DNA from 4 places in the Agrobacterium sp. GW821-FHT14E08 genome. Region 3 is predicted to be linked to each of the others. Evidence: predicted binding sites of a transcription regulator. Region 3 holds the regulator's gene; each other region holds the start of a gene.
The links. The regulator LexA, encoded in region 3, represses DNA repair genes until DNA is damaged. The targets are predictions, from matches to a motif close to TGTTCNNNNTGTGTTCNG.
Positions count from the first base shown of each region.

Region 1: AC1ROR_RS09640 (glycosyl transferase) is a predicted target of LexA. The motif match lies at 1,846-1,863, and genes of this name have one in related genera.
Region 2: AC1ROR_RS11295 (DNA recombination protein RmuC) is a predicted target of LexA. The motif match lies at 2,912-2,929, and genes of this name have one in related genera.
Region 4: AC1ROR_RS16945 (ATP-dependent helicase) is a predicted target of LexA. The motif match lies at 3,451-3,468, and genes of this name have one in related genera.

Region 1 covers NZ_JBXAPJ010000002.1:166,728-174,130, reverse strand. Annotated here, with positions in the region: gene rnhB (ribonuclease HII) at 1-239, opposite strand, end outside; gene AC1ROR_RS09645 (PA0069 family radical SAM protein) at 573-1,730, opposite strand; gene AC1ROR_RS09640 (glycosyl transferase) at 1,974-2,492, shown strand; gene AC1ROR_RS09635 (hypothetical protein) at 2,637-3,497, shown strand; gene AC1ROR_RS09630 (FAD-binding oxidoreductase) at 3,560-5,005, opposite strand; gene AC1ROR_RS09625 (L-threonylcarbamoyladenylate synthase) at 5,056-6,033, opposite strand; gene AC1ROR_RS09620 (DUF6656 family protein) at 6,098-6,706, opposite strand; gene AC1ROR_RS09615 (aromatic ring-hydroxylating oxygenase subunit alpha) at 7,039-7,403, shown strand, end outside.
Region 2 covers NZ_JBXAPJ010000002.1:529,529-536,931, forward strand. Annotated here, with positions in the region: gene AC1ROR_RS11275 (hypothetical protein) at 1-491, shown strand, start outside; gene truA (tRNA pseudouridine(38-40) synthase TruA) at 513-1,313, opposite strand; gene fmt (methionyl-tRNA formyltransferase) at 1,313-2,248, opposite strand; gene def (peptide deformylase) at 2,299-2,811, opposite strand; gene AC1ROR_RS11295 (DNA recombination protein RmuC) at 2,961-4,154, shown strand; gene AC1ROR_RS11300 (ribokinase) at 4,208-5,107, shown strand; gene trmB (tRNA (guanosine(46)-N7)-methyltransferase TrmB) at 5,120-5,818, opposite strand; gene metK (methionine adenosyltransferase) at 5,991-7,253, opposite strand.
Region 3 covers NZ_JBXAPJ010000001.1:832,728-840,130, forward strand. Annotated here, with positions in the region: gene gltA (citrate synthase) at 1-812, opposite strand, end outside; gene AC1ROR_RS04060 (hypothetical protein) at 1,002-1,283, opposite strand; gene AC1ROR_RS04065 (ComEC/Rec2 family competence protein) at 1,179-3,551, shown strand; gene AC1ROR_RS04070 (glutathione S-transferase family protein) at 3,569-4,246, opposite strand; gene lexA (transcriptional repressor LexA) at 4,685-5,407, opposite strand; gene AC1ROR_RS04080 (VOC family protein) at 5,618-6,502, shown strand; gene kdsA (3-deoxy-8-phosphooctulonate synthase) at 6,502-7,347, shown strand.
Region 4 covers NZ_JBXAPJ010000004.1:147,813-155,215, forward strand. Annotated here, with positions in the region: gene dinB (DNA polymerase IV) at 155-1,234, opposite strand; gene AC1ROR_RS16945 (ATP-dependent helicase) at 1,258-3,324, opposite strand; gene AC1ROR_RS16950 (ABC transporter ATP-binding protein) at 3,550-4,287, opposite strand; gene AC1ROR_RS16955 (ABC transporter ATP-binding protein) at 4,284-5,129, opposite strand; gene AC1ROR_RS16960 (ABC transporter permease) at 5,116-5,907, opposite strand; gene AC1ROR_RS16965 (ABC transporter permease) at 6,012-7,040, opposite strand; gene AC1ROR_RS16970 (FadR/GntR family transcriptional regulator) at 7,246-7,403, shown strand, end outside.

The sequences.
Region 1 (7,403 bases), on a different contig from region 3:
CTTTCCCGCTTCTGCTTCGTCAGTTTCTTGGAATCGTCCATCCCCTTGGGAATATTGTCCGGATCGAGAATGACAGCTGCCGCAACCACCGGTCCGGCCAGAGGTCCCCGGCCTGCCTCATCCGTGCCCGCCACGGGCCACAGGCCCTTCTTTTTCGCCTCCAGTTCGAAGGAAAAATCCGGGCCGGTATAGGCAAGATCAAAAAGAGCAGGAGAATCGGGTGTGGCCGTGCGTTTCATGCGGCGAAACTGGCACACACACCCGATCTCCTGCAAGCCCCCGGAGCGGGCGATGACAGACGCGGTGAGCCGGGGTCGAGGGGCGTGGCTCACCGTGCCCCGACGGTCATCATGACCTTTGATCCTCCAACGGGGCGGCGGAGGAAAAACGATCGCACGCGAGGCGGCGGTTCCGGGGGCGATGTCCGGCGGGCCAGGGAAAACCCGCAGGGCATTTCGTGGGAGTGTGGCGGCCAAAAAGAGGCCGCCGCTCCTTGTCATGTTCTGCCTGATATCGTCGTACGCTCCATGTGGTGCTTCGATCAGGCGGGGTCTGTTTTCAGCAACGGTCTTTCAAAGCAGCGACAATTGCACGCCGGCTCCGCCCGGCGGCACGAAGAGATCGTCACGCAGATGAATGCCGCGGCGGATGAGGCCGAGCCGTTTGGTCGCCATCTCGAAACGCCTGCCGATCTGCCAGGCATAGGGGCCGGCACCCTTCATGCGTTTTCCAAATTCCGCATCATAATCCTTGCCGTCGCGCATGGAGCGCACCAGCGACATGACATGGCGATAGCGGTCCGGATAGTTGCGCAGCAGCCAGTCACGGAACAGCGGGCTCACCTCCAGCGGCAGGCGCAAAAGCACGTAGGACGCTTCGGTGGCGCCGGCGGCCTTGCCGGCCTCGAGAATACGCTCGATCTCATGATCGTTAAGTGCCGGAATGACGGGCGCCATCATCACGGCCACGGGAATGCCGGCCTCGGTCAGCGCCTTGACGGCTTCCAGTCGCTTCTCCGGCGTGGCGGCGCGCGGCTCCATGTTGCGTGAAAGCTTCCGGTCCAGCGTGGTGACGGAAATGCCGACCTTGGCAAGCCCCTTTCTGGCCATGGGCGCCAGAATGTCGATATCCCGCTTGATCAACGCCGATTTGGTGACGATGGCGACGGGATGTTCGGCCTTGGCCAGCACTTCCAGTATTTGCCGCATGATGCGCCACTCGCGCTCGATCGGCTGATAGGGATCGGTATTGGTGCCGATGGCGATCACCCGCGGCTTGTAGCCCGGCTTGGCCAGTTCCCGTTCCAGGAGTTTCGCCGCATCCGGCTTGGCGAAGAGCTTCGATTCGAAATCCAGCCCGGCCGAAAGCCCCATATAGCTGTGCGTGGGGCGGGCGAAACAATAGATGCAGCCATGTTCGCAGCCGCGATAGGGATTGATGGAACGATCGAATGGGATATCGGGGGATTCATTGCGGGTGATGATGCTGCGCGGCTTTTCCACCTGCACTTCGGTACGGAATTCCGGCATATCCTCCAGCGTCTGCCAGCCATCGTCGAAAACCTCGCGCTGCAAGGCTTCGAAGCGCCCGTCGGGATTAAGTCCCGCACCACGGCCGCGACGACGGTCGATCTCGATCCGCAGGCCCGATGCATCGGCCAGCGCATTGGCAATGTCAGGCGTATGGCGCGGCTGAAAGGCAGCCTGCCCCGAAAGAGTGTGGTCTCTCATCTGGATGCTCCGAGGTCGCGGCACGCCCCTGAAGGCAGGCCCAACGCCCTAAACCGTTTCCATCCGAGCAGGATTTCATCACCTCCTCGAATGATTAAATTCCTAACGCAAGAATGAGAACAATACAAGAACAAAAATGAAAATTGGCGCCGCTTGTCCATTGTCGCCGCGATAAACCATACCGGATTTTTCTCGCGGCGAGCGGAGTGGCAATTTATTGTGCGATGCGTTAGAGCTATGCATATGTTGACAGTCATAATGGAATGCCGGGATCAGGAACCGGAGCTGGCGCACACGCTGTCTGCGCTCGTAACCGGGGCCGTGGAAGGGCTTGTAAGCGATGTTGTGATCCTCGATCACGGTTCGCGCGATGGATCGTCGCGCGTCGCCGATGCCGCTGGCTGCCGTTTTTATGTGCAATGGGACATTGCGGACGTCATGCAGTCCGCGCGCGGACAATGGATCCTGCTGGTGGAGCCGGGCGCACGCCCGCAGAGCGGCTGGATCGAGGAAATACTGGAATATGTGACGGTGTGCGCGGAGCCTGCCCGGTTTTCCCCGTCCCGTTATCACAAGCGTCCGTTTTTCAGCCGAATCATCCGCCGTCAGCCGCCATTGGAATATGGCTACCTGATGCCGAAGAAACATGCTGTCGCGATCGCAAAACCAGGCATGGACCTGACACAGTTCATCCAGGCGCAAAAGTCGCGTCGCCTGAATGCGGAGCTGGTTCCAGCCTGGACGGCGCGACCTGCGGGCTAACCTGCCACGCCTGAGACAATCAAGCGAAAGATCGAACGCGACTGCGATGTCAGCAAGCCGCTGAATTGCATCGCGAGGAAGAATATCGGCTCGACTTTTACGGGAATAAATGCAACCTATAAATGTCTTTTAGGGGAGGGTTGCATGTCCTGCGGATTCTTTAAGTCAAATTCTTCCAAAATCCACGCTGCCTTTTGCATTGTTACAATATTGGCATTCCCGACAGCAGCTTTGTCTCAGGCCCGATGTGGAACGGGCGGCGTCGTTTTCACCACGACAGAACTCAAGGTCGATGCGGATGGAGCGCCGAACTCCTATCTGGTTAACGGCGAGGGACTATCCTACACCTGCGACGGCGTCACTGCGGTAGGATCAACACCTGAAACCGACCGGCATGGATGGGAGAAAAAATGCCGTGATGCCTGGAAGAAAGCCGTTGCGACCGGTGATTATTCGAAGGTCAGAATATTTGGTTTTTCCAAAGACGAGAATAATAGGCCGATAGTTCAAAAGGCTGGCGATCCCCTGCCGGGGAAGGCTTTTATTACGGAGACGTCCGTTTCGGTTCCAGATGGACCGGCAGGAACACAAAGGCATTGGATCGATGCCAATGAAATTCCCTATGTTGTTTTGTCTGGTAGCTTCGTGAGGAAATATGGTGTGAGGGGTGGCGACATAGTCGTCGTTTATCGCCCGGCAACCAAACGTTTCGCTTACGGGGTTTACGGGGACGGCGGTAAGCTCGGCGAAGCCTCCGTGCGCTTCCATCAGGACATCGGCAACAATCCTCTGGTGAACAAGGGCGGCGTTCTGCGAGCAAAATCAGGCATTGCCGATGAGAAGAGAAATAAGGATCCGATCCCGGTCATTACCGTGGTGTTTCCCGGCAAGACGTCTCATCCGACAGTCGACGCAAAAAAATGGCGTAATGAGATTGCCGCGATGGGAAAAACCCATTTCGACAATTGGGGCGGCGTTGAAAAATTGATCGAATGTGCCCGCTAGTCTGAGCTGGCCCCTTCCCGGAAGAAACGGGCGGTCATAACCGCCCGTATTCTATCAGGCCGTCAATGGGCTTGGCCGGACGAAAGCACCTTGCCGGGGTTCATGATGCCGGCGGGATCGAAAGCGTGCTTGATGCGCCGCATCAGTTCCATTTCGATGCCGGGCCGGATGGCGGCCAGTTCGTCGCGCTTCAGCTGGCCAATGCCGTGCTCTGCCGAAATCGAGCCGCCGAGCGATAACACGATGCCGTGGACGATCTCGTTCATATCCCGCCAGCGGCCAATGAATTCGGCTTTGTCGGCGCCGACCGGCTGGGAAATATTATAATGGATGTTGCCGTCGCCGAGATGGCCGAAGGCGCAGATGCGGGCGCCTGGAATGGCGGCGAGAACCGCCTTTTCCGCCGTCGCCATGAATTCCGGTATGTTTGAAACCGGAACGGAAACATCGTGCTTGATCGAACCGCCCTCGGGTTTCTGCGCGTCCGACATGCTTTCGCGCATGTGCCACAGCGCCTGCCGTTGCGCCTCGGATGCGGCGATTACCGCATCCTGAACCAGCCCGGCTTCAAAACCGCGCTCCAGCAGCGATTGCATCATGGTATCCGCCGTCTCCGCTGAATCGGAGGTGGAAATATCGATGAGTGCGTACCAGTCATGCGGATTTTCGAGAGGATCGCGCACGCCGGGAATATGTCTCGTGGTGAATTCCACGCCGATGCGCGGCATCAGTTCGAAGCCGGTCAGCGCCGTGCCGCAAAGGTTCGAGGCCATTTCGAACAGTTTCAGCGCGTCCTCAGTGGAGCCAAGTCCCGCAAAGGCCACCTGATGGCCGAGCGGTTTCGGGAAAAGCTTCAGTACCGCACCGGTGATGATGCCGAGCGTGCCTTCTGAACCGATAAACAGATCGCGCAGGTCGTAACCCGTATTGTCTTTCTTCAGCCGCCGCAGCCCGTTCCAGATTTCGCCTGTTGGCAGCACCACTTCGAGCCCCAGGCAAAGCTGGCGCATATTGCCATAGGCGAGAACCGCCGTGCCGCCGGCATTGGTGGCGAGATTGCCGCCGATGCGGCACGAACCCTGCGAGCCGAGCGACAGCGGAAACATGCGCTCCACCGTATCGGCGGCCTTGTGAATATCATCAAGAATGCAGCCGGCATCCGCCACGATGATATTGGCGACGGGATCGATATCGCGGATGCGGTTCATGCGCTCGAGCGACAGGATGATATCGCTGCCGTCCGCACGCGGTGTCTGGCCACCCACAAGGCCGGTATTGCCGGTCTGCGGCACGATGGGGGTTCCGGTCTCGCTCGCAAGCTTCAGGATGGCCGCGACCTCCTCGACCGAACCGGGCTTGATGAGTAACGGCGAGGCGCCGCGATAAAGCCCGCGATTTTCCACAAGGCGCGGCGCCATTTCCGCCGGGTCGCGGACCGCGTTCTTTTCGCCGACAATGGCGGTAAAGCGGTCGAGGATGTCGGAGGAGGGGATGGCGGTGGTCGTCATGGGCGGCGTCTCGCTGTCTTTTGAAACATGGGCGAAAGGATTGGGTGCCGTCAGCCTCGCGGCGCGGCGGCGCGGGAAAGGCGGTCGTTGATCGCCTCTCCAAGACCATGGGTGGGAATGGCGGTGATGGCGATTATATTTGCACCGCTTGCATCGGCGGCTTTGAGATAATCGAACAGATTGGCGGCGGCCTCGGAAAGATCGCCGGAAGGGCTGAGATCGAGCACGGTGCGCGCCGCCTCTTCACCGGCGATGGGGATGCCGCCGAACCGGATCAGCGCTTCGCCGGGAGAAACCGATGTTGCACCGAGGCGCACGGCAGCGCCCGGCGCATAATGCGAGGCCAGCATTCCGGGCGCCTCAATGGCGGCAGAGGCTTTTTTGGGCCGCTCGAGCCGTTTGCCGGCAACGCGCTCTATGTCCTCGGTGACAATGCCGCCGGGACGGAGCAGCCGCACCCGGCCATCCTCTTCCACCTTGACGATGGTGGATTCGACGCCGACGGAGGCCGCGCCGCCATCGAGAATAAGATTGATCTTTTGGCCGAGATCGGCCTCGACATGGGCCGCACTCGTCGGGCTGATCTTGCCGGAACTATTGGCGCTGGGCGCTGCCAGCGGCCGGTCGAACCGTCGGATCAAGTCACCGGCAAAACCCTGCGGCACACGAATGCCGACCGTGTCGAGCCCGGCCGTCGCCAGCGAATGAATGCTGCTTGCCGGTTTCAGCGGCAAAACCAGCGTCAGCGGTCCGGGCCAGAAAGCTTCGGCGAGTTTCAGCGAGACAGGGTCAAAAACCGCGTAACGTTCGGCCATGGCGATATCGGCCATATGGCAGATCAACGGGTTGAACTGCGGCCGGCCTTTCGTCTCGTAAATGCGGGTGATGGCGGCCGGATCGGTGGCGTCGGCAGCAAGGCCATAGACGGTTTCCGTCGGCAGGGCGATGGGCTGGCCATCTGCAAGCTCGGTAACGGCTGCCTGCAAGGCGGTTTCCCGCTCGGTTTCGATATTGATGTGACGCGCCATGATGCTGCCTTTCAGGGCGTCAATAGCGTATTTCAAGCCTTTATGGGAAGCGTTATCGCTGCTTTTATATTGCCTTGATGATCTTGCGCATCTCGTCCGAGCGCGCGCCGAGCATCAGCACGTTCTTCAGGGCCACACGCGGATCATGGGTCTGGAACAGAAGGCCGCTGCGATGGAAGGACGTATCGACCGCGATGCCCTGATCAGGGAGCGCGTTTATGGCGACGGCGAAATACATCCGCGAATAGCGTGCATCGATGTTTTCGAAGAAGTTTTCAGCACCGCTCAGCTCGGCGAAGAAATTGGCGAAATAGAAGGACCAGAAAACATGGCGGCGCGCGTCGAAACTGGTCTTCGCTGCCGTGACATGGCAATAGCCGAGATGCGGACGCTCATCCAGCAGATGGTGGAAAACCATCTTGGGAAAGCGGATGGAGTGGTGAAAGCCATTGAGACGGCTATGGGTGGCGTCGGCGGCAGCTTCGAGCTTGCGCCCGGTTATCGCGGCGACCTCGTCGTGGCTGTAATAGACGCGCTCTTTCGGCAGCCAGCGCTCTTCGTAACGGGTGATGCGTCCGGTCCGCAGGAAGTCAGAATGCGCGGTATTGGAACGTATCGGTATGACCGAATGTTTGCCCGCATCGAAATAACGTATGCGTGTCGCCTTCTCCACCAGGAACGCCCTCGTTGCTGTCGATCAGCCAACATAGTTTAGGGAGCGTTAAAACTCCGTTGCGCCGCAACCCCCGTTTTCTGAAGGGTGGATAGGATGCACGCGACATCATGCGTCATATTGCGACGCGGTTTATTGGACCGAATAGCGCGCGGATTTCGCAAGCGGAATGGCCTGCGAGGGCTATCGGCGCATGTCGCAATTTGTCGCCAATGCGGAAGCCGATGTCGCTGTTTGCGCTGCCGCAAATACCCGCCGGTGTTTAGATGGGACATGCTTCCGCAGCCCGCGTGAATGGTGCCGGGCAGGGCGGTTTGATCGAGGATTTGGCCATGGAATTGCGTGAAACCGTATTGCGCCAGCTGAAGAACCGCCGCGAAGGCTTCAGCCTGGAACAGCCCTTCTACACGGACCCGGATTATTTCAAGCTGGATATGGAAACGATCTGGTATCGCGACTGGCTGTTCGTTGGCCATGATTGCGAGGTGGCGAAGTCCGGCAGCTATTTCACCGTTCAGATCGGCGCCTATTCCGTCGTCATCGTCCGCGGTCGTGACGGGCAGATCCGTGCCTTCCATAATTCCTGTCGCCATCGCGGCTCCCGCGTCTGCACCACGCAGAAGGGCCAGTCCGCGCGTCTCGTCTGTCCCTACCACCAGTGGACCTACGATCTGGACGGCAAGCTGCTGTTCGCCCG
Region 2 (7,403 bases), on a different contig from region 3:
GGCGATCTTTCTATTCGGCCCTGTGGTGCCTGCCCGCCATGCTGGTTTCCTGGCTGTGGCTGCGCGCTGCCTTCCTGGCCAGCTATCCGCCCGGCACCGGAACAGGCTTCATCTTCTTTTTCCGCCTGGCGATGGTCGAGGCCATATGCTGGATCGTGCCGCTGCTGTTGATCGGCATGCTGCTGTTCGCCTTCGGCGCAAGGGAAAAATTCGCACCGCTGGTCACCACCATGAACTGGCTGTCGCTGCCGTTTTACTATGCCTATGCCGTTCTGATCCTGATTGCATTCTTCCTGCCGCCTTTGCAGGGGTTGATCGCCATTCTCTGGCTGGCGCTGCTTTTGTCGCTGGTCTTTGCCTTTTCGCGCATTGTGCGGTTCTTCATCCGCGACCAGTCGCTGCTTGTCTCGGCAATCGTCATGACGCTGCTGGTGCCGGGGATGCTGCTATCGGAAGCGCTGCAGCGTTTTCTCGGCGTTTATCCGGCCTGAGACTCAGGGCGACCTTTCGGGTCAGTCCATATCTTCCGTGATTTCAACTGCGGAGTGACGGCGTGGCGGAATGACGTCGGGATAATCGACCTGCATGAAATAAAGACCGTCCGGCGGTGCGACGGGGCCGCAGGCCTTGCGATCCCGCGCTTCCAGTGCGGCGCGCACATCCTCCGGCGTCATCGTGCCTTCACCCGCCAGTTTCAGCGTGCCCGCAAAAGAACGGATCTGATTATGTAGGAAGCTCTGCGCCGTCGCCCGTATCTCGATGAGATCGCCGGTGCGGGTCACATCCAGCCGGTCGAGCGTCCGGACCGGGCTGTTCGCCTGACAATGGACCGAGCGGAAGGTGGTGAAATCGTGCCGGCCGACGAGCATCTGGGCGGCTTCATGCATGCGCTCATGATCCATGTCCTTCGACACCCACCATGCACGCTTGTGCTCCAGCGCCAGCCGCGATTTGCGGCAGATAATACGATAGAGATAATGGCGACGGATGGCGGAAAAACGGGCGTCGAAATCTTCCGTCACCGCCGCCGCATCCAGAACCGAGACGGCCTCTTTTGCCATGGCGAGATGCGCGTTCACCGCGTTGCGAAGCTTGTAGGGTTCCCAGTCGCGGGCAAGATCGACGTGTATGACCTGCCCGACAGCATGTACGCCTGAATCCGTGCGGCCGGCACCGCGAATGGAAACGGTCTCGCCGGTCAGCGACCGGACGGCGGCTTCCAGAGCGCCCTGAACGGACGGCCCGTTATCCTGCCTCTGCCAGCCGTAATAAGGCGTACCGTCATATTCGACGGTCATGCGGAAACGTGGCATCAACCGAGCCTCGTTGAGGGGGGAACCGGCGTGCCGCGCACGAAATCCGCCGCCGACATCGGCTTGCCGCCCGCCTTCTGCAGACGGGTGAGCCGCACCGCGTCGCTGCCACAGGCGATGGTCAGGGCATCGTCAAGCACTGCGCCCGCTTCTCCCATGCCGCTCGCCAGTTCGGAGGCCAGGACCTTCACCCGCTCCGCCTTGCCGCCGATGTACATCTCCAGCCAGGCGCCGGGAAACGGCGAGAGGCCGCGAATGTGGTTATGCACATCCTGTGCCGGCCGGGAAAAATCGATACGGGTCTCGCCCTTGTCGATCTTGGATGCGTAAACAACACCCTCTTCGGCCTGCACGGTCAGAGGAAGATCGTCCGCTTCCAGCTTGTCCATCGCCTGCCGCATCAGCCGTGCGCCGGCCAGCATCAGGCTGTCGTGCAATTCGCCGGCGGTCATGTTCTCATCGATCGCGACCCTGGCGGTCAGCGCAACAGGCCCGGTATCCAGCCCCTTTTCCATTTTCATGACCATCATGCCGGTCTCGGCATCGCCGGCCATGATCGCCCGCTGGATGGGTGCCGCGCCCCGCCAGCGCGGCAGTAGCGAGGCATGGCCATTATAACAGCCAAGGCGCGTGCCGGAGAGGATCGCTTCGGGTAACAGCAGCCCATAGGCCACCACGACCGCCACATCGGCATTAAACTCCCGAAATTGCTGGCGATCTTCTTCAGCCTTGAAGTTTACGGGCGTCAGCACGGGCAGGCCCAGAAGCTCAGCCGCCTGATGCACCGGAGATTTTTGCAGATCAAGGCCACGGCGGCCGCCGGGACGCGGCGGCTGCGTATAGACGGCAACGACCTCGTGACCCGCTTCCACCAATGCACGCAACGTGGGAACGGAGAATTCCGGTGTGCCCATGAAGATGATGCGAAGAGCCATCGTCGCCCCCTGCCCTTTTTGCCGTTCCGTCTCCAGATAAGGAGGACGGATCAGACCTTTGCGCGGGCCGCTTTCGTGAATTTCTTGATGACCATGTCGCGCTTCAGTCGCGAAATATGGTCGATGAAGAGAACGCCGTTCAGGTGATCGATCTCGTGCTGCAGACACGTCGCCAGAAGCCCGTCCGCCTCGACGGTCTGCTGCTTGCCGTCACGGCCGACATATCGCACCGTCAAGGCTGCGGGGCGCTCGACTTCGGCGTAATAGTCGGGAATGGAGAGGCAGCCTTCCTCATAGGTCGAGATATCGTCCGACACCTTGAGGATTTCCGGATTGATGAAGACGACGGGGGCCTTTTCCTCGCCTTCACGCGCAACGTCGATCACCAGCATGCGGCGCGCCACGCCGACCTGAATGGCGGCAAGGCCGATTCCCGGCGCATCATACATGGTTTCCAGCATGTCATCGGCGAGGCGTAGCACTTCGGCATCCACCTGTTCGATGGGCTTCGATTGCTGGCGCAGCACGGGATCGGGCAAAATGATAAGCGGTTTGATAGTCATGGCTTCCCATAACGTATCTCTTGCGCCGAGGAAATAAAAAACACGCAGGCCAAACCGGCACCTGTCGCCCGTTCCGTCGGACTCATTTCCGCCGCAGGAATGTTCTTGTTTTGATCTTACGAATCACAGGAAATCTGCTAGATTTAGACATGGGTATAGATTTCTCCGTTCTCCTCGATCCAGCATTGCGGGCCGGTTCCGTCGACATCAGCTTCGGCGCGCTGCTCGCGGCCCTGGTTTTCGGCCTGGCTGCCGTCTGGATGACCACGAAAAGCCGCGAAAAAAAAGCGCAGGCCGATGGTGAAACCTCCGACCTCCTGAAAACGCAGGCCGAGCTACACGGCCGGATCGCCGCAATGGCAGAAACGCTCGGCACACGCCAGAGCGAGATGAGCCACACGCTCAACCAGCGCCTCGATGGCATGTCGCAGCGGCTGGGTGAAACGCTGACGGAACAGACACGCTCGACGCATGAGAATCTGAGCCGGCTGCAGGAGCGCCTGGCGGTTATCGACGCCGCGCAGGGCAATATTCAGGATCTGGCCAAGGACGTGGTCGGTCTGCAGGCGATCCTTTCCAACAAGCAGACGCGCGGCGCTTTCGGACAGGCACGCATGGAAACGCTGATCGCCGATGCGCTACCCGCTGGCGCCTTTCAGCTTCAACCGACGTTGTCGAACGGTTACCGGCCCGACTGCATCATCAAAATGCCGAACAACGCCCCATCGCTTGTCATCGACGCCAAGTTTCCGCTGGAGGCGTGGAACGCGATCAAGGCTGACGAGTCGCCGGAAACGAAAAGGGCCGCCACCCAGCAGTTTCGCCGGGATATGGAAGTGCATATCCGCGATGTGGCTGAGAAATATCTCATTCGAGGCGAAACGCAGGATACGGTCTTCATCTTCGTGCCTTCAGAATCGATCTTCGCCGATATTCACCAGCATTTCGAATATCTGGTGCAACGCGCCCACCGCGCCCGCGTCGTCATCGTTTCGCCATCACTGCTGATGCTTTCGGTGCAGGTCATCCAGTCCGTGCTGAAGGATCAGCGCATGCGCGAGCAGGCGCATCTCATACAGGGTGAAGTGGCTCTGCTCATGGACGATGTGCGGCGGCTGGATGATCGGACACGCAAGCTGCAAGCTCATTTCGGGCTGGCGCAGAAAGACGTCGACATGATGCTGATCTCCTCCGACAAGGTGCTGGCGCGTGGCCAGAAGATCGAGGGACTCGATTTTTCGTCGGCGGAAAAAGAAACTTTACATGGGGAAATCGAGCAGACGCGGCGCTTTGCGGAGAACAGGGCGGGAACGACCAAGTTGCGGGTGGTTGACGACGAGTGATGCCCTCGGGCAAAGTCGCCGCCTTGCTTGAATTCTATACGGACATGCCCCCCATGATTACTGTTTTCGGCTCCATCAACATGGATCTCGTCGCCACCGCCAAACGGCTGCCCAAACCCGGTGAAACGGTGACGGGAGAGAGCTTCGCCACCGCAGCAGGCGGAAAGGGAGCCAATCAGGCGCTTGCCGCAAGACGCGCGGGCGCAACTGTCAAGATGGCGGGCGCTGCAGGCGACGACACCTTTGCCGCACCGGCGCTGACATTGCTGCGCGATGCCGGCACCGACCTGTCACTGGTCAAGACGGCACCCGGCCCGACCGGAACCGCCATGATCCTTATCGGCGAAGGCGGTGAGAACATGATCTCCGTCATTCCCGCCGCCAATGGTGAAGTTTCAGCAGCCGATGCGGCCAGGGCCGTGGCCGAAATGTCAGCGGGCGATATTCTGATGCTGCAGTTCGAGATACCCGCGCCCGCCATCGAAGCGGCGCTGACGGCCGCCAAGGCGAAACGCATCACCACCGTCATCAATACCGCACCGCTGACTGCTGACGGACCGCGCCTCGCCGGCCTCGCCGATATCGTCATCGCCAATGAAACGGAATTCGAGCTGCTGATCGGTAAAAGCGGACTTTCCGGTTCCGAGCGGGAAAACGAGATCAAGGCCCTGCATGAAAAGAGCGGCCAGACATTGATCGTGACGCTTGGTGCGGACGGCGTGATCGCCATTCGTAACGGCAAGGTTTTCCGGGCGTCCGGCCTCAAGATCGAACCGGTCGATACCGTCGGCGCAGGCGATACCTTCTGCGGCTATCTTGCCGCCAGCCTCGATCAGGGGATGGATTTCGAAAAGGCACTGAAACGCGCCGCCGTTGCTGGCTCACTCGCCTGCACCCGCGCTGGCGCGCAGCCGTCCATTCCGGTCGCCGCCGAAGTGGACGCCAATCTCTGAGGGTTTCGGCCGTCAGGTGCGAATGAATGTGAGATAGGCCGAGCTTCGGCCTTCTCTTTTCGCCTTGTTCTCATAACGCGTGCCCGGCCAGTTGGCATAGGGTGTGCGCCAGTCGTCAGCGCTCGTCGCTGTCCATTCGAAACCGCCATGGCGGGCGCAATGCTGCAGCGTCCAGTTGATGTAGGTATCGATATCCGAAGCGAAGCAGAACTTGCCACCGGGTTTCAGAACGCGATGGAAACGGGCAAGGTTGACGTCGGACACGAAGCGACGCTTCCAATGCTTCTTCTTGGGCCAGGGATCGGGGTAGAGAAGATCGATGTGATCGATTGATCCATCCGGCAGCCAGTCCAGCAATTGCGTTGCGTCATCGTCGTAAAGGCGGATATTCATCAACTCGCCTTCGCGCACGCTTGCCAGCAACTTCGCCATGGAATTGACGAAGGGCTCGACACCGATGAAACCAGTCTCGGGGTTTTCAACCGCGCGGTGGGCAAGATGCTCACCACCGCCGAAACCAATTTCCAGACGAACCGATTTCACATCCGCAGGAAAGAGGGCAACGAGATTTTGCGGCGGGGCGCTTTCCAGATCGATTTTCAGCAAGGGTAGCAGATTTTCGATCGTGTCGATCTGCTGATTGCGCAGGGGCTTGCCCTTGCGCCTGCCAAAAAACGCTTCCGTCGCGCGCGAACGCCGTTCTTCCGTCATGTCATACTCTCAAGAACAAATAGACTTAACCCGCACAGCGCCACATGAGGCACTGTGCGGGTTACAAAAGGTTGGTGACGGTATCTCTCAATCGCCGTCAAATAACAAGGGCGATATCCCGTGCACGCATTTTCCGGACGTAAACCCGCTGCGCGGCTTTACTGGAAATGCTTCAAGCGCTCAAAGCTTCCTTGAGCGGCTTCACCAGATCGAGCTTCTCCCAGGAGAAGGAGCCATCGCGACCTGCCTTGCGTCCGAAATGGCCGTAGGAGGAGGTCTTGGCGTAGATCGGCTTGTTGAGATCGAGATGGCGGCGGATGCCCGACGGTGACAGGTCCATGACCTTGCGGATGGCGCCTTCGACCTGGTCTTCGCTGACCTTGCCCGTGCCGTGCAGATCGACATAGATCGACAGCGGCTGGGCGATACCGATCGCGTAAGCAATCTGGATGGTGCAACGATCGGCAAAACCGGCGGCCACAACATTCTTGGCGAGATAGCGGGCGGCATAGGCAGCAGAACGGTCGACCTTGGTCGTGTCCTTGCCGGAGAATGCACCGCCGCCATGGGGCGCAGCGCCGCCATAGGTGTCGACGATGATCTTACGGCCGGTCAGGCCGGCATCGCCATCGGGACCACCGATGACGAACTTGCCCGTCGGATTGATATACCACTGGCAATCGTCAGCGATCTTCAGGTCACCCAGAGCTTCGCGGATATAGGGCTCGACGACGGCGCGAACCTTCTTCGAATCCCAGCTTGCATCGAGATGCTGCGTGGAAAGAACAATGGATACGGCTTCGGCGGCCTTGCCGTCGACGTAACGAACGGTCACCTGGCTCTTGGCGTCCGGTCCGAGCTTTGCCGCTTCGCCTTCGCCGCTTTTACGGGCGGTTGCCAGCAGCTGCAGGATACGGTGGGAATAATAGATCGGAGCCGGCATCAGGTCCGGCGTTTCCTTGCAGGCGTAACCGAACATGATGCCCTGGTCGCCGGCGCCCTCGTCGCCCTGCTTGTCGGAGGCGTTGTCCACGCCCTGCGCGATGTCAGCCGACTGCGGATGCAGGAGAACGTCGATCTTGGCGGTCTTCCAGTGGAAACCGTCCTGCTCATAGCCGATGTCGCGGATCGCCTTGCGGGCGGCGGACTTGAACTTCGAGGGGTTGATGACCGGATGGCCAGCGGCGTCCTTGAGAACCTTGCCGTCCTTGTCCTTCTTCAGAAGCGTATCGGGAACCCGAACCTCACCGGCGATAACGACGCGGTTGGTCGTTGCAAGCGTCTCGCATGCGATGCGCACTGTCCACGGGTCGACGCCCGTCTTGGACGCTTCACGGTAAATGAGATCCACGATTTCATCGGAAATACGATCACAAACCTTGTCCGGATGACCTTCAGCCACGGACTCGCTGGTGAACAGATAATTGGCACGCATGCGGGATTCCCCTCAAAGAATGGTCTTGGAGTTTGTTAGTCATTTCGGCCATGAAAAACAAGGACACAACCACATAAATATATCTTTATGTGAGAATTCCTTTCTAATCTGGCACAAAAAAACGGTCCTTGCGGACCGTTGAGTGCCCGG
Region 3 (7,403 bases):
GCTTCGTTGGCGCCGCCATGAGCCGGGCCCCAGAGGCAGGCGATGCCAGCCGCGATACAGGCGAACGGGTTCGCACCCGAAGAACCGGCAAGACGCACCGTGGAGGTGGAAGCGTTCTGCTCGTGATCGGCATGCAGGATGAAGATGCGGTCCATGGCGCGGGCCAGAACCGGATCGACCTTGTAATCCTCGCAGGGCACGGCAAAGCACATGTGCAGGAAGTTCGAGGCGTAATCGAGGTCGTTCTTCGGGTAAACGAAGGGCTGGCCGATATGGTACTTGTAAGCCATGGCGGCGATCGTCGGCATTTTCGCAATCATGCGCAGCGAGGCGACCATGCGCTGGTGCGGATCGGTAATGTCGGTCGAGTCGTGATAGAAGGCCGAGAGAGCGCCGACCGTGCCGCACATGACGGCCATCGGATGCGCATCGCGGCGGTAGCCGGTGAAGAAGCGGCTCATCTGCTCATGCACCATGGTGTGGCGCGTGACGCGGGTGTCGAAATCCTTCTTCTGAGCCGCGGTCGGCAGTTCGCCGTAAAGCAGCAGATAGCAGGTTTCCAGGAAGTCACCCTGTTCGGCGAGCTGCTCGATGGGGAAGCCACGATGCAGGAGAACGCCCTCGTCACCGTCGATATAGGTGATCTTGGATTCGCAGGAGGCCGTCGACGTGAAACCCGGGTCGTAGGTGAAAGAGCCCGTGTGCTTGTACAGCGTGGCGATATCGACGACGCTTGGTCCAATCGTGCCTTCCCTGACCGGGAGTTCGACCTGTTTTTCGCCAAGTGTCACTGTAGCGCTTTTTTCCGTCATACTGATCCTCCGAAAACATGCGGGTGGGGGCGTTGAGACACGCCCCGCGGTTAAGCGTCTACCGATTAGCTATATGATCCTTGCGCCGATGCCAAGCTATCCGAAGGTCAAATTGTGCATTGCGGCAAAAGCAATCCCGTTGCTTTGGGCTTTCGTGGCGATAGCAATTCAATCTCGGTCAACGCAGGGTTAAAGGAAAGGATTGCAATCCCTCACGCGTGCCTGCAAATCTGTTTCCGGTGCGGCAAGGGGCGGCGCAAATTGCTTGGTCAAGGGGAAAAACAGCATTTCCGGTATGCCGAAACGTTGCAGGGCGACTTGCCCGGCACGCGGGATATTCTGCTTCCCCTTCGTCGGACGAGCGACATTGCGACATATGGCACGCCCGCCATTATTCCCCGGCAAAATCTCAAAAACTCTGTCACTGGAAAAATTGCCATATGGGTCGCCGAAGAGCGCGCTTTTGGCCATGATTTTCTTTTTATTCCCGTTCTCATCGGCTGCGGCGCAGTTCTGTGGTTTTCTCTCGACGTCACGCCCGCGTCATCCGTTCTGGCGATTGCATTTTTGCTTGTCGCGGGCCTGGCGCTCCTCGTCAGATATACCCCCGGCTTCATGTCGACGGCTTGCGGTCTCTGCGCTTTTGTTTTGCTCGGCATGCTTCTGGCCGATTTTGAAACCCGGCGGGCCGGAACCGTGGTGCTGGATACGCCCGTCACCACCACCCTCACCGGCACGGTTGCGCGCCGGGAGGTTGATGCGCGCGGTTCCTGGCGATATGTGGTTCGGCTGACCGCGACGGCGGCGCCGGTTTTGTCTCGTCCGCCACAGATGATTTCCGTGCTATCGCGCGGCAGGGGTGAACCGGCGGCACTGGGCGCCACCATCAGCGGCAAAGTGCGCCTCTCGCCGCCGTCCGGCCCCGCCTTGCCGGGATTGAACGACTTTGCCTTCGCATCCTATTTCAAGGGAATAGGCGCCACCGGTTTCTTTTATAAGCCACCGCAGACGCTTCCGTCACCTGCAGGGGACATCAAGGCCGAGGCGGGCTGGCTCGAATGGGCGGATATGTGGCTCTACGGACTTCGCAGCGCCATTGCGGAACGTATCCGCTCCACCATCGGCGGTGATGCCGGCGCTTTCGCCGCCTCCATCGTCACCGATGAGAGACAGGCGATCTCGGCGGAAACGATGGAGGCTTTGCGGCTCTCCGGCCTTGCCCATATCGTTGCGATATCCGGGCTCAACATGGCGCTGGCGTCAGGCATTTTCTTCGTTGGCCTGAGATTGGCCTTCAGCCTGTTTCCGGGCTTTGCGCAGCGCTGGCCGGTCAAGAAGATCGCGGCCTTTGCAGCACTGCTGATGACACTCGCCTATTACCTCATTTCCGGTTTTGCCGTCTCCGCCGAACGCGCATGGTTGATGATGTCGGTGATGCTGATCGCAGTTCTTTTCGACCAGCCGTCTCTCAGCCTGAGAAATGTTGCCCTTTCCGCTCTGGTCATTCTGGCTTTCTCGCCATCGGAAATCATGGGGCCGAGTTTCCAGATGTCATTTGCGGCCACCATAGCGCTTGTTTCTGCCTATGCCGCCTGGAACCGCTGGCGGACCGAGCGGGATCGGTTGCTGGTCGGGCGCAGGCCCGGCTGGATGACGGTGCTGCAAATGGCAGGTGCCGTCATTGGCGGTGTTGTCACGACATCGCTGATCGGCGGACTTTCGACGGCGATCTATTCCGCCGAACATTTCCATCGTGTCACCACTTATGGACTTTTCGCCAATCTGGCTGCCATGCCGTTGATGTCGCTGATCGTCATGCCGTTCGGTCTTCTCGCGATGCTGCTGATGCCCTTCGGGCTCGATGCGCCTTTCCTGAAGATCATGGGTTATGGCATGGCTCTTGTCATCGAGGTCGCCAATGAGGTGGCGTCATGGGGTGGCAGCGCGGCGACGGGGCGGCCGCATGGGTGGTTTATCGGTCTCGCCACAGCGGGTTTCCTGCTGCTGACTTTGCTGCGCAGCCGGCTTGCCCTTCTCGGTATACCGGTCCTGATTTTCGCCTTCGGCCTGTCAGCTTTGCCCCCCCGTTATCCGCCTCATCTCCTGGTGCACGAGGACGGCCAGCTGGTGGCCATGCTGGAGGATGGCAAGGTCTTCACGACAAGAGCGCGGCCACCGGACTTTGTGTATGGCCAGTGGCAAAGGGCGCTGCTGCTGCCGGAAAAACCCGTGCCGCCAATAGTAGTGGAGCCGGAGGTTCGGGTAAGCACTGCCGGCTTGGCGCCGAAAACGAAACTCCCACCCAAAGAGATGGCGGCGGTGACGAAAGAGATGACGGCGGCGCTGAGGGATGCCAAGGCTGGGGTCTTCACCTGCAGAAAAGACATATGGTGCGTGGCCCGCGCCGGCAGCGGCGAGTGGATCATCGTTCTGGAGGATGGCCGCTTTGCCGGAACAGCCTGTGATATCGCCGATATTGTCATCGTTTCCCGCCGAACTTCGTTTTCACAGTGCCGCTCCGGGGCGCTGCTTCTCAATCGAGACATATTGCGACGTATCGGTTCAGTGGAAATAGATTTTGCCAATATGGATCAGGCAGGCGTGGTAAAACGGCTGCGCGCCGCAATATCTGGAACGGACAGGCCGTGGAGCGAACATCGTTATTACGACTGGAAAAGCGGCCGTTTCGATCATGAGGTGCCTGAGGCCGTCAACAGGCTGCTGGCGACGTCAGAGTGAGCCGCCAGCGTGGTTCATCATGCCCTGGCGCGCAGATCTTCGATCACGTCGCCGATCCCGCCAATTTCTTCTTCATGCGCCGTGTCACGCCAGGTTTCCTTCAAACCGGCCTCGTACCATTCACGCATCGCGGGCAGGGCGAGCAGCCTTTCGCAATAGCTCCTGGCCGCGGGTGAAAGATCGGCGCCATAGCTCTGGAAACGGAACGCCACCGGGCAGAAAAAGGCGTCGACCGCCGTGAATTTCGCGCCGGCGAGATATGGTCCACCGAATTTTTCAAGGCCTTCGCTCCACAGCGCATCAATGCGCTTGATATCGGCGGCAAGCCCGGCATCCCCGCCCTTCGGTCTTGCCCTGATGCCGACAGACATGGGATAGAGATTGCGCAGCGAAGAAAAGCCGGCATGCATTTCACTTGCCGCCGACCGTGACCAGGCCCGTGCCTGCTTGTCGCTCGCCCAGACACCCTGATGTCTTTCAGCAAGATATTCAGCGATCGAAAGCGTTTCCCACACCATGAAGCCGTCATCGACAAGGCACGGCACCTTGCCGGTTGGCGAAAAGGAGGAGAAGGAAATTCCTTCACCGAACGGAATGAGTTTTTCGGTGAACGCGATACCCAGCGTGCGCATCAACACCCACGGCCGCAACGACCATGAAGAATAGTTCTTATTCGCTATATAAAGATCGTACATGGCGTATCTCCCGGATATGACGCGCATTTTTATACCTGCCGGGCGTCCGTGGAATATCGAAAATAATCCATGGCTCCCATAAGCCGTATTGATGAATGATAAGGGGAGGGCATGGACGGCAACGCTTCGCAAATATCACCGTCCGGAGACAGCTGAAAAATCACCAATCGACCGACGATGCAATTCAACTTCGCGAAGGCTTGGTGAGAATTCAAGAGCTGAATGCGGCAGGCCAGACCTATGTCGTCATACTAGCAAAACGGAAAATCAGCATGAAACTGTAGCCAGTTTCGGAAGGCATCAGGCATCGCCCGCGTCAGTCACATACCACCGTGCGTATCCAAATTATGCCATGCTTCAGGCAGTCTTCACCTCTCATACAGGCGTCATCATCAAGACGACGCCTGTCGAAAACCGGATGACATCCCGTCCATCGGGTCAATGATAACGGCGGATCAACCCAACCAGCTTGCCCTGGATTTTCACCCGATCCGGTCCGAAGATGCGGGTCTCATAAGCGGGGTTTGCAGCCTCGAGCGCGATGGAGGCGCCCTTGCGGCGGAAGCGCTTCAGCGTCGCCTCCTCGTCATCCACCAATGCCACAACGATATCGCCCGGATTGGCTGTATTGCCGTTGCGGATAATGACGGTGTCGCCGTCAAAAATGCCGGCCTCGATCATCGAATCGCCCTTGACCTCAAGCGCGTAATGTTCGCCGGTGCCCAGCATATCCACCGGCACGGCAACGTCGTGGGTGTTGTTCTGGATGGCGGAAATCGGCACGCCGGCGGCGATACGGCCCATGACCGGCACGGTAACGGCGCCACCGAGATCATTGGCTGGTGCCTTGGGGGCAGGGGTCGGTTCCGGCGTCTTCGGCTTGCCGAGGCTGCCTTCGATGACGCTCGGCGAAAAGCCGCGCTGCGGCCTTGCGCCCGGCGCGTAGGCCTCGGGCAACTTGATGACTTCCAGCGCCCGTGCCCGGTTAGGTAGCCGGCGAATGAAACCGCGCTCTTCGAGGGCAGTGATCAGCCGGTGAATGCCGGATTTGGAGGCAAGATCGAGTGCGTCCTTCATTTCATCGAAGGAGGGCGGCACGCCGGACTCTTTCATTCTTTCATGAATGAAGAGAAGCAATTCCTGCTGTTTGCGCGTGAGCATGAGGAAAACACCCTTGAGAATCGTAGTGGAGATCGCGAAACAAATACAGAACGAACACTATATGTTCCATATGTGTTCCGCAATCCCCTAAAATTTCGTGAAGCTGCTATCTGTTGTTTTGATGATTTGCCTCATCGCACGAAATTGTGCTTTTCTTCGCCTCGAACCGGTGCAGCATGGCTTCCTGTCGCGCCGCCAGCAGGAATGACAATGACGAAACCCTATTGCATCGATCATCTCGTCTTGCCCGTGCAGGCTCTTGCCGTTGCGGAAAAGCGCTATGAAGACCTCGGCTTCACGGTTGCGCCGGAGGCTCTTCATCCCTTCGGCACGCAGAATGCATGCGTTTTTTTCACCGATGGGACCTATCTGGAGCCGTTGGCAATTGCTGATCCGGCTAAATATAATGCCTCCGTGAACCGTGGCGATGTGTTCACAGGCAGGGATCAAGCCTTCCGGCAGGGTCATGGCAGGGAGGGATTTTCCGCTCTGGTAGCCCGAACCGGGGATGCCTTTGCCGATCATGAGAGATTTGCGGTCTCCGGCCTTTCGGCGGGCGATATCTTTGAATTTTCGCGGCCTGTTCGAATGCCGGACGGTTCGCAAAGCGAGGCGGCATTCCGGCTTGCTTTTGCAGCAGCAAGCGGGACGGCTGCGGATTTCTTTTCGTTCAGCTGTCAGCGGCTTCAGGTGCTGCCGGGCGATCGCACGGCACTGGAGCGCCATGCCAATGGGGTTCTCGGCCTCAGCGAGATCGTTCTGTTTTCAGGAGCCGATCGAAATGCGGCGCGGCTGATCGAAACGGTTTTTCGCTGCAAGGGTGAAATGTCCCCGGATGGTGATATGGTTTTCGCAACCGGCAATGCGCGCATCCGATTGGCGGCAAAGCCGGTTTTTGGCGGGCATGGCATGGATGCCAGGGAGTGGGGCGACGGCGGATTGCGCGGCGCGGGCGTCATCTTTTTGTCACACGATCTTGCCGTGACAGAAGCTGTGCTTGCTGCTAATGGCGTGTCCTGCGCAAAAGCGGGCGGCCGCCTGGTGGTGGCAGCAGCACCCGGTCAGGGCGTAACATTCGCCTTCGAGGAAAAATGATGAGCGTTACGAACAATCTCAAAGTCACCGCCGGCGATGGCGCCAGCAAGGTTTCCTTTTCCAATACAGAGCGTTTTTCGCTGATTGCCGGCCCCTGCCAGATGGAGAGCCGCGAACATGCCTTCATGATCGCCGGTGTCCTGAAGGAGCTTTGCGACAAGCTGGGGATCGGGCTCGTTTATAAGTCGTCCTTCGACAAGGCGAACCGCACCTCGCTTTCCGGCAAGCGCGGCATCGGCCTTGAGAGCGCCATGCAGGTTTTCGCCGACCTCAAGAAGGAATTCGGCTTTCCTGTTCTGACTGACATTCACACCGAAGAACAATGCGCCATCGTGTCCGAAGTGGTGGATGTGCTGCAAATCCCGGCCTTTCTCAGCCGCCAGACAGATCTTCTCGTCGCCGCCGCGAAAACCGGCCGCGTCATCAACGTCAAGAAGGGCCAGTTCCTCGCCCCCTGGGACATGAAGAATGTGCTGGCCAAGCTGAATGAGAGCGGCAATCCGAATGTGCTTCTGTGCGAGCGTGGCGCCTCCTTCGGTTACAACACGCTCGTTTCCGACATGCGCTCGCTGCCGATCATGGCTTCGCTCGGCGCGCCTGTTGTCTTTGATGCCACCCATTCGGTGCAGCAGCCGGGCGGGCAGGGCGGCTCCACGGGCGGCCAGCGCGAATTCGTCGAGACTCTGGCGCGGGCGGCGGTTGCTGTCGGTGTCGCCGGGCTTTTCATCGAGACCCATGAGGACCCGGACAATGCGCCGTCCGACGGCCCCAACATGGTCCATCTGAAGGATATGCCGAAACTGCTGGAAAAGCTGCTCGCCTTCGACGCCATCACCAAGGCCTGAGCGGCGAGGCGGGCACTGTCTGTGCCAATCGATTTTAATGGCGGGCGGGCCGTTTC
Region 4 (7,403 bases), on a different contig from region 3:
CTCCCGCAGAGCTTCGAACTGAGGTGACCCTATCCTCCTCCCAAGGGTTATCTCGTGAACAATGGCACTCCTCCTCCCAGCCGTTGTTCGAGTTTTCGAAAAGCCTGCCGCACCTCCTCCCGCGGCGGGCTTTTTCGTTTTCAGGACAGGGGCATCAGAGGCCAAGGGCGAGCTGTGGTTCCTCATCGCTCTCTTCTCCACTCAGCGATGAAAGAGTAACACCCAGCAGCCGCACCGGACGTTTGAATGGAAAGACGGAGGCAAGCAGGGTCTCGGCCATCTCCTGGATCGTCGCAAGGTCAGGCACGGCTCCCGAGACGGTCCTGCTGCGTGTCGCCTGAGTGAAATCCGAATATTTGATTTTCACCGTCACTGTCTTTCCGGTGATGTCGTGGGCCTCGCAATACCGCCAGACTTTCTGAGCCAAAGGGCCGAGCTCAGCCTTGGCCAGATCGAGATCGTCGATGTCTTCGACGAATGTATCCTCGGCGCCGACGGACTTGCGGATGCGATCGGGTATTACCTGCCGTTCATCGATGCCGCGGGCGATGTTGTAGAAATAAGGGCCGGACTTTCCGAAATGCTGCTGCAGAAAACCGAGTGATTTCGATTTGAGATCGAGCCCGGTTTCGATGCCGTGCCGTCTCATCCGCTCGGCCGTGGCCGGTCCCACGCCGTGAAATTTCTTAACCGCCAGGGCCTCAACAAAGCCGGGGCCATTCTTCGGCGTGATGACGGCCTGGCCATTCGGCTTGTTCAGGTCGCTTGCCATCTTGGCGAGAAACTTGTTGTAGGAGATGCCGGCGGAGGCATTGAGGCCGGTGACCGCCTTGATCCTTGCGCGAATTTCCAGCGCGATTTCGGTGGCGATCTCCATGCCTTTCAGGTTTTCGGTCACGTCGAGATAGGCTTCGTCGAGCGATAGCGGCTCGATCAGCGGGGTATATTCGGCGAATATTTCCCGGATTTGTTGCGACACCTGCCGATATACGTCAAATCGCGGCGGCACGAAGATCAGATCCGGGCATTTCCGTCTGGCGGTGACCGATGGCATCGCGGAACGCACGCCGAAGGTTCTTGCCTCGTAACTCGCCGCAGCCACCACGCCCCGTGCCGCCGATCCGCCGACGGCGACCGGCAGGCCGCGAAGTGCGGGATTGTCGCGTTGCTCCACCGATGCATAAAAGGCATCCATGTCGATATGGATGATCTTTCGAACAGCCGTGCTATCCATCGTTCCAGCCCGTACGCTCGTCCTTATTTCCACATTGCTCGCATCCGCGCGCCGACATCGATGCGGATCTGCTGCGCGCTGCGCTCGGAGGCAGCGGCAGAAACCAGCGGCCAGGTGGCGGTTTCGAAGAATTGCAACAGAGTTGCCGGTATGAAGCGGGTTCTTGCCGCGTAAACATGCCGGTCTCCCTGCGCATTCTGGCCATGGGTGAAGAACCGTTGCGGCGTTATCAGCGACAGGCTGTCCTTGGCGCGTGTCATGGCGACATAAAGCAGACGGCGTTCTTCCTCGACTTCATGCGTGGAGCCGACGCCGAGATCGGAGGGGATGCAGCCATCGACCACATTCAGGATGAAGACGGAACGCCATTCCTGGCCTTTGGCCGAATGAATGGTTGAAAGGGTCAGGTAATCCTCATCGAGAAGCGGCACGCCCGCCTGGTCGCTGGTGGCATCCGGCGGATCGAGCGTCAGTTCGGTCAGGAAACGTTCACGTGAGGGGTAGCCGCCGGCGATCTGCTCGAGTTGCAGCAAATCGGCCTTGCGGGTCTCGGCATCCTCATGGATGCGCTCGAGATGAGGCTCGTACCAGAGCCGCGCGTGCTCGATATCCGATGGCCAGCCGTCGTGCGATTTTCGCAGGTTCGCCAGCAGCTGAACGAAGGATACCCAGTCATCGCCGGTTTTGGGTGGTGGCGGAATTTCGGCAAGGGCGAGCAATGGCTCGGGGTCTGCCGCGATCGTATCGAGAATATTGCCGGCTTTCTTCGGGCCGATACCCGGCAGCATCTGGAGAAGCCGGAAACCGGCAACCCGGTCTCGGGGGTTCTGCGCGAACCGCAATACCGCCAGCATGTCCTTCACATGGGCGCTATCGAGAAACTTCAGGCCGCCAAATTTGACGAAGGGAATGTTGCGGCGTGTCAGCTCGACCTCGAGCGGGCCGCTGTGACTGGAGGTGCGAAACAGCACCGCCTGCTGCTTCAGCGTCATGCCGGTCTCACGATTGGCCAGCACCTGGTCGATGATGAAGTTCGCCTGCTCCGTTTCGTCCTTTACCGTCACGAGCTTCGGTCGCTCGAGTGACTGTCTTTCGGTCCAGAGGTTTTTGGTGAACCGCTCACGGGCAAGGTCGATGACGCTGTTGGCCGCAGCCAGTATCGGCTGCGTTGAGCGATAGTTGCGATCAAGGGTGATAATGTCGGCGGCCGGGCTGAAGGATGTTGGAAAATCCAGTATGTTGCGCACCGTCGCTGCCCGGAATGAATAGATCGACTGGGCATCGTCACCCACCACCGTCAGCCCGCGACCGCCCGGTTTCAGCGCCATCAGCACCGAGGCCTGCAGCCGATTGGTATCCTGATATTCGTCGACCATCACATGGTCGAAACGATTGCCGATATCGCCGGCAAGGTCGGGATCGCTGACCATCTGGGCCCAGTAGAGCAGAAGATCGTCGTAATCGAGCACGTTCTGGGCCTGCTTGGCTTCAACGTAGGCGGCAAATAATTGCTTGAGCTCACCTTCCCAGCTGGACACCCACGGATAATGCTGGCGCAGGATTTCCTTCAACGGCGTCTGCGAGTTGACGGCGCGCGAATAGATCGCAAGGCACGTCCCCTTTGTCGGAAAACGGCTCTCGGTTTTGGAAAAACCCAGCTCGTGTCGTGCAAGGTTCATCAGATCGGCGCTGTCTTCGCGGTCGTGGATGGTGAAGTCCACGTCCAGTCCGACCTGTTCCGCATAAATCCGCAGGAGGCGTGCGCCGATCCCGTGAAACGTGCCGGACCAGGCCAGCGCATCCGTGAGGGTTCCGGCATTGGTGCCGATGACCTGTTTGCAGATCCGCTCGACACGACGCGACATTTCGGAAGCGGCGCGGCGTGAAAAGGTCATCAGCAGGATTCGGCGGGGATCGGCGCCATTGACGATCAGATGCGCCACCCGGTGCGCCAGTGTGTTGGTCTTGCCGGAACCGGCGCCGGCGATGATCAGCAATGGTCCGGCCGTGTGTCCGTCTGAAAGTCCAACGCCATGTTCCACGGCCTTGCGCTGCTGCTCGTTCAGTTTGTCCAGATAGGCAACCGCCATGCCTGCATCCTTGATATTTGCCTATCCGCACGACGACGGCCTTATTCAAAAATGCCAGCCGTCTGCTGACGGCCGGTCATTTTTGCACTCTTGTCGCAATGATTAGCAAAAACTCAAACAGCAAGCCAGAACAAATAATGAACGGGCGTTCCTGTCTTCGACATCATGTTGGATAACGTTGCTGGAGCGGTCTTCTTGGTCCAATCGCGCCGCTCCATCACCGTTTCAGAGGAAGCTGCTTTCGAAGAGCTCGCCAGAATAGGCTGCGTGTGTAATGCCGGCTCCAAGATCAGCCTTGGTCAACTCATCGACAAAAACGCCATTCTGCATGACCAGAACACGGTCGCACATATGGGCAATGACCGACAGGTCGTGGCTGACGAGAACGAAGGTGAGGTTCTGGTCTTCACGCTGATCGGCCAGCAGGTTCAGGATTTCCGCCTGAATGGAGACGTCGAGCGCGGATGTCGGCTCGTCGAGCAGCAGGATCGGCGGCTCGAGGATAAGCGCGCGGGCGATCGCCACACGCTGACGCTGGCCGCCGGACAGTTCATGCGGGAAGCGCTCGGCAAAATGCGCGGGCAGGCCGACCTGTTGCAGGGCGGCCGGCACTTTCGACCAGCCATCGCCAAGCCCCATCGAGCGGATCGGTTCGGCCAGAGCCCGGCCGATGCGGTGGCGTGGGTGCAGGGAACCGTAGGGATCCTGAAACACCATCTGCGCCAGCTTCAGCTCCTCGCGGCTGCGAACCTTGCCGACCGGCTTGCCGTCGAAGCTGATCGATCCGGTCCAGCCGGCTTCCAGCCCCGCCAGTGACCGCAGCAATGTCGACTTGCCGCAGCCGCTTTCGCCGACGATGCCGAGTGTCTCGCCTTTATTGACGCGAAAACTGACGTCGCGCACGACGTGGTTGCGGTTTTCTTTCGTGCCGTAGACGACATCGAGCTTGTCTACCGTGATCATCGCATCATCTCCGCATCGATTGCCTGGCGATCCAGCACCTTGAGGCGCCGGACCGGGTTGCGGGGATCGGGCATCGCCGCGATCAGGCCCCGCGTATAGGGATGTTGCGCATCTTCGAGCTTCGAAAGCGTCTCAACGACGCGTCCGCCATACATGACCAGCACGCGTTCGCAGAAGGCGGCGACCATGCGGATATCGTGGCTGATGAGGATGAGGCCGGAATTATTCTCGCGCACCATCTCGTCCAGAAGCAGAAGGACATCCTTGCGGACACTGACATCGAGGGCCGAGGTCGGTTCGTCGGCAATCACCAGCTTGGGTTTCGCAAGCAGCATCATGGCGATCATCACGCGCTGTCCCATGCCGCCCGAAATCTGGTGCGGATAAAGCCCCATCACGCGGTCAGGATCGTTGATGCGCACGCGCAAGAGCATGTCGCGCGCGGCATTTCTGGCGGCTTTGCCGGTCAGCGCCAGATGCAGCTCGGCCGCCTCCGCCACCTGCTTTCCAATCGGCAGGACCGGATTGAGCGAATAACGCGGGTCCTGCATGATGAGTGCCATCTCGCTGCCGCGGATCGCACCCATCTGGCGCTCGGATTTTTCAAGCAGGGGTTCGGCGAGGAAATCCATGCGCTCCGCCGTAACGGTGGCGCTTTTGGGCAGAAGCCGCATGGCGGCGCGCCCGGTCGTGGACTTTCCGGAGCCGGACTCGCCGACAATACCGACCCTCTCGCGGCCGACGTCGAAATTGACATTGGAGACGGCCGGAATGGTGTTGCGGCCGAAACGGACATTGAGGTCGCGGACCGAAAGAATGGGTGAGCTATCAGGAACGGGCATGACGCGGATCCAGCAGGTCGCGCAGCGTATCGCCGGCGATGTTGAAGGCAAGGCTCGTCAAAAGGATCGCGATGCCGGGCATGACGGCGACCCACCAGTAATCGAGCATGAATTTACGGCCGCTGGAGATCATCGCGCCCCATTCGGGAAGCGGCGGCTGCGCACCGAGACCGAGGAAGCCAAGCGAGGCGGCCGTCAGGATGATGCCGGCCATGTTCAGCGTCAGTCTGACGATGACCGAGGGAATGCACATTGGCGCGATATAAAGAAACAGGATGCGCAGCGGCGATGCCCCGTAAAGGCGTGCGGCAGCGACATAATCCGTGTTTCGCACCACCAGCGCTTCGGCACGCGCCAGACGCGCGATGGGCGGCCAGGCGGTCAGCGAGATTGCGATGATGGCCGTGCCAAGACCTGCCCCCATAGCGGCGGCAAAGGCCAGCGCCAGGACGAGCGAAGGGAAGGAAAGGACAATATCGGTCGCACGCATCAGAATGGCATCGGTGCGGCCGCCGAAGAAACCGGCCATGACACCGATTGCAAGCCCGATCGGGCCGACGATGACCGAGACCGACAAAACAGTCTGAACGGTGATGCGGGTGCCATAGACGAGGCGGCTGAAAATATCGCGGCCAAATTCGTCGGTTCCGGCCAGATGCGCCCAGCTAGGAGGCTGAAGCGCGTTGTCGAGCGCCTGACTTACCGGATCGTAGGGCGCAATGAGCGGCGCGAAAATGGCAACGATGACCAGAATGGCGAGAATGGCAAAGCCGAACATTCCAAGCGGCTCGTCACCAAGCTTTTGCAGTGTCCGCACCGTTGTGGCTGATAGGCGTGACAAGGCACTGCGGCTCTGCACGGGATTGTTCTGTGTGATATCGGTCATCGAGCGACCTCCCGTGTCCGCGGGTCGAGTGTGGTATAGGCCACGTCTGCAAGGAAGTTCAGCATCATGAAGATGAAGCCGATGACGATCGTGGCCGCGAGGATCGCATTCATGTCGCCGATAAGCAGGGCATTCGTCATATATTGTCCGATACCAGGCCAGGAAAAGACGATTTCGGTCACCACGGCGCCTTCCAGCAGGTTGCCATAGGAGATGGCGAGAACGGTGATCAGCTGCACCGCGATATTCGGCAGTACGTGGCGGGTTATGGTACGCGCCGGGCTGACTCCCTTGGCACGCGCGGCAATCACATAGTCCTGGCTGAGCTGCTCCAGGGTGAAGGCGCGTGTCATGCGGGTGATGTAGGCCATGGCCATATAGGCAAGGATGATCGCCGGCAGCATGATATGTGCGAGCGCGTTCCAGAAGATTTCCGTTTCACCCGCAAGGAGGCTGTCGACCAGCATCAGTCCTGTCTTCGGTTCGACGAGGCCTTCATAAAAGACGTCCACGCGACCGGGCCCGGCGACAAGGTTGAGGTTGGCATAAAAAATCACGAGCCCGACGATACCGAACCAGAAGACGGGTATCGAATGCCCCACCAGCGCAAAGACACGCGCGAACTTGTCGATGAACGTATCGCGAAACAGGGCGGCGGCGAGACCGAGCGGCACGCCGATCACCGTGGAGATGATGATTGCCAGCGTCGCCAGTTCCAGCGTGGCCGGAAAGGCCTGCGCCAGGTCCCGCGTTACCGGATTGCCGGTCAGGATGGCGATGCCGAAATCGCCGTGCAGCAGACCGCGCAGATAGATGAAAAACTGCTGGTAAAGCGGCAGATCAAGTCCAAGCCGGGTCCGCATGGCTTCGTAGGCCTTGGGATCTGCAAGCTCACCGACGATTGCTCCGACCGGGTCGGTCGGCATCACCCGGCCAATGATGAAGGTGATGCACAGCAGGATGAAGAGGCTAATGACAAGTTGCAGGAAGCGATGTCCGAGCCCGCGCAGTGAAATTTCAGTCATCGCAGGTCGCACTTCCACCGGAAGACGCTGTCAGCGATGCCACGTTTTGAACCGCTCGCCGCAGACGCGCAATTCTACCTTGCAAAAACTTTTGATGGTACTTCATCCCAACTCCTCCCTGAGCTAACATGAAAACATATGACGTAACGCCACGTCATCATATGAGTAGCGAAGGGATTCGTTTTCTGCAAGAGGGAAGAGTGGCATGATGGGCGACAGGGAAAAGCCGCGGGAGCGGCGGGCACAGCAGATCATCGATAATCTCAGTGCAGAAATTCGCAGTGGAAAACTCAAGAACGGCGATCAGCTTCCCACGGAACCGCAGCTTGAGCGCACCTATGGCGTAAGCCGCACGGTGGTTCG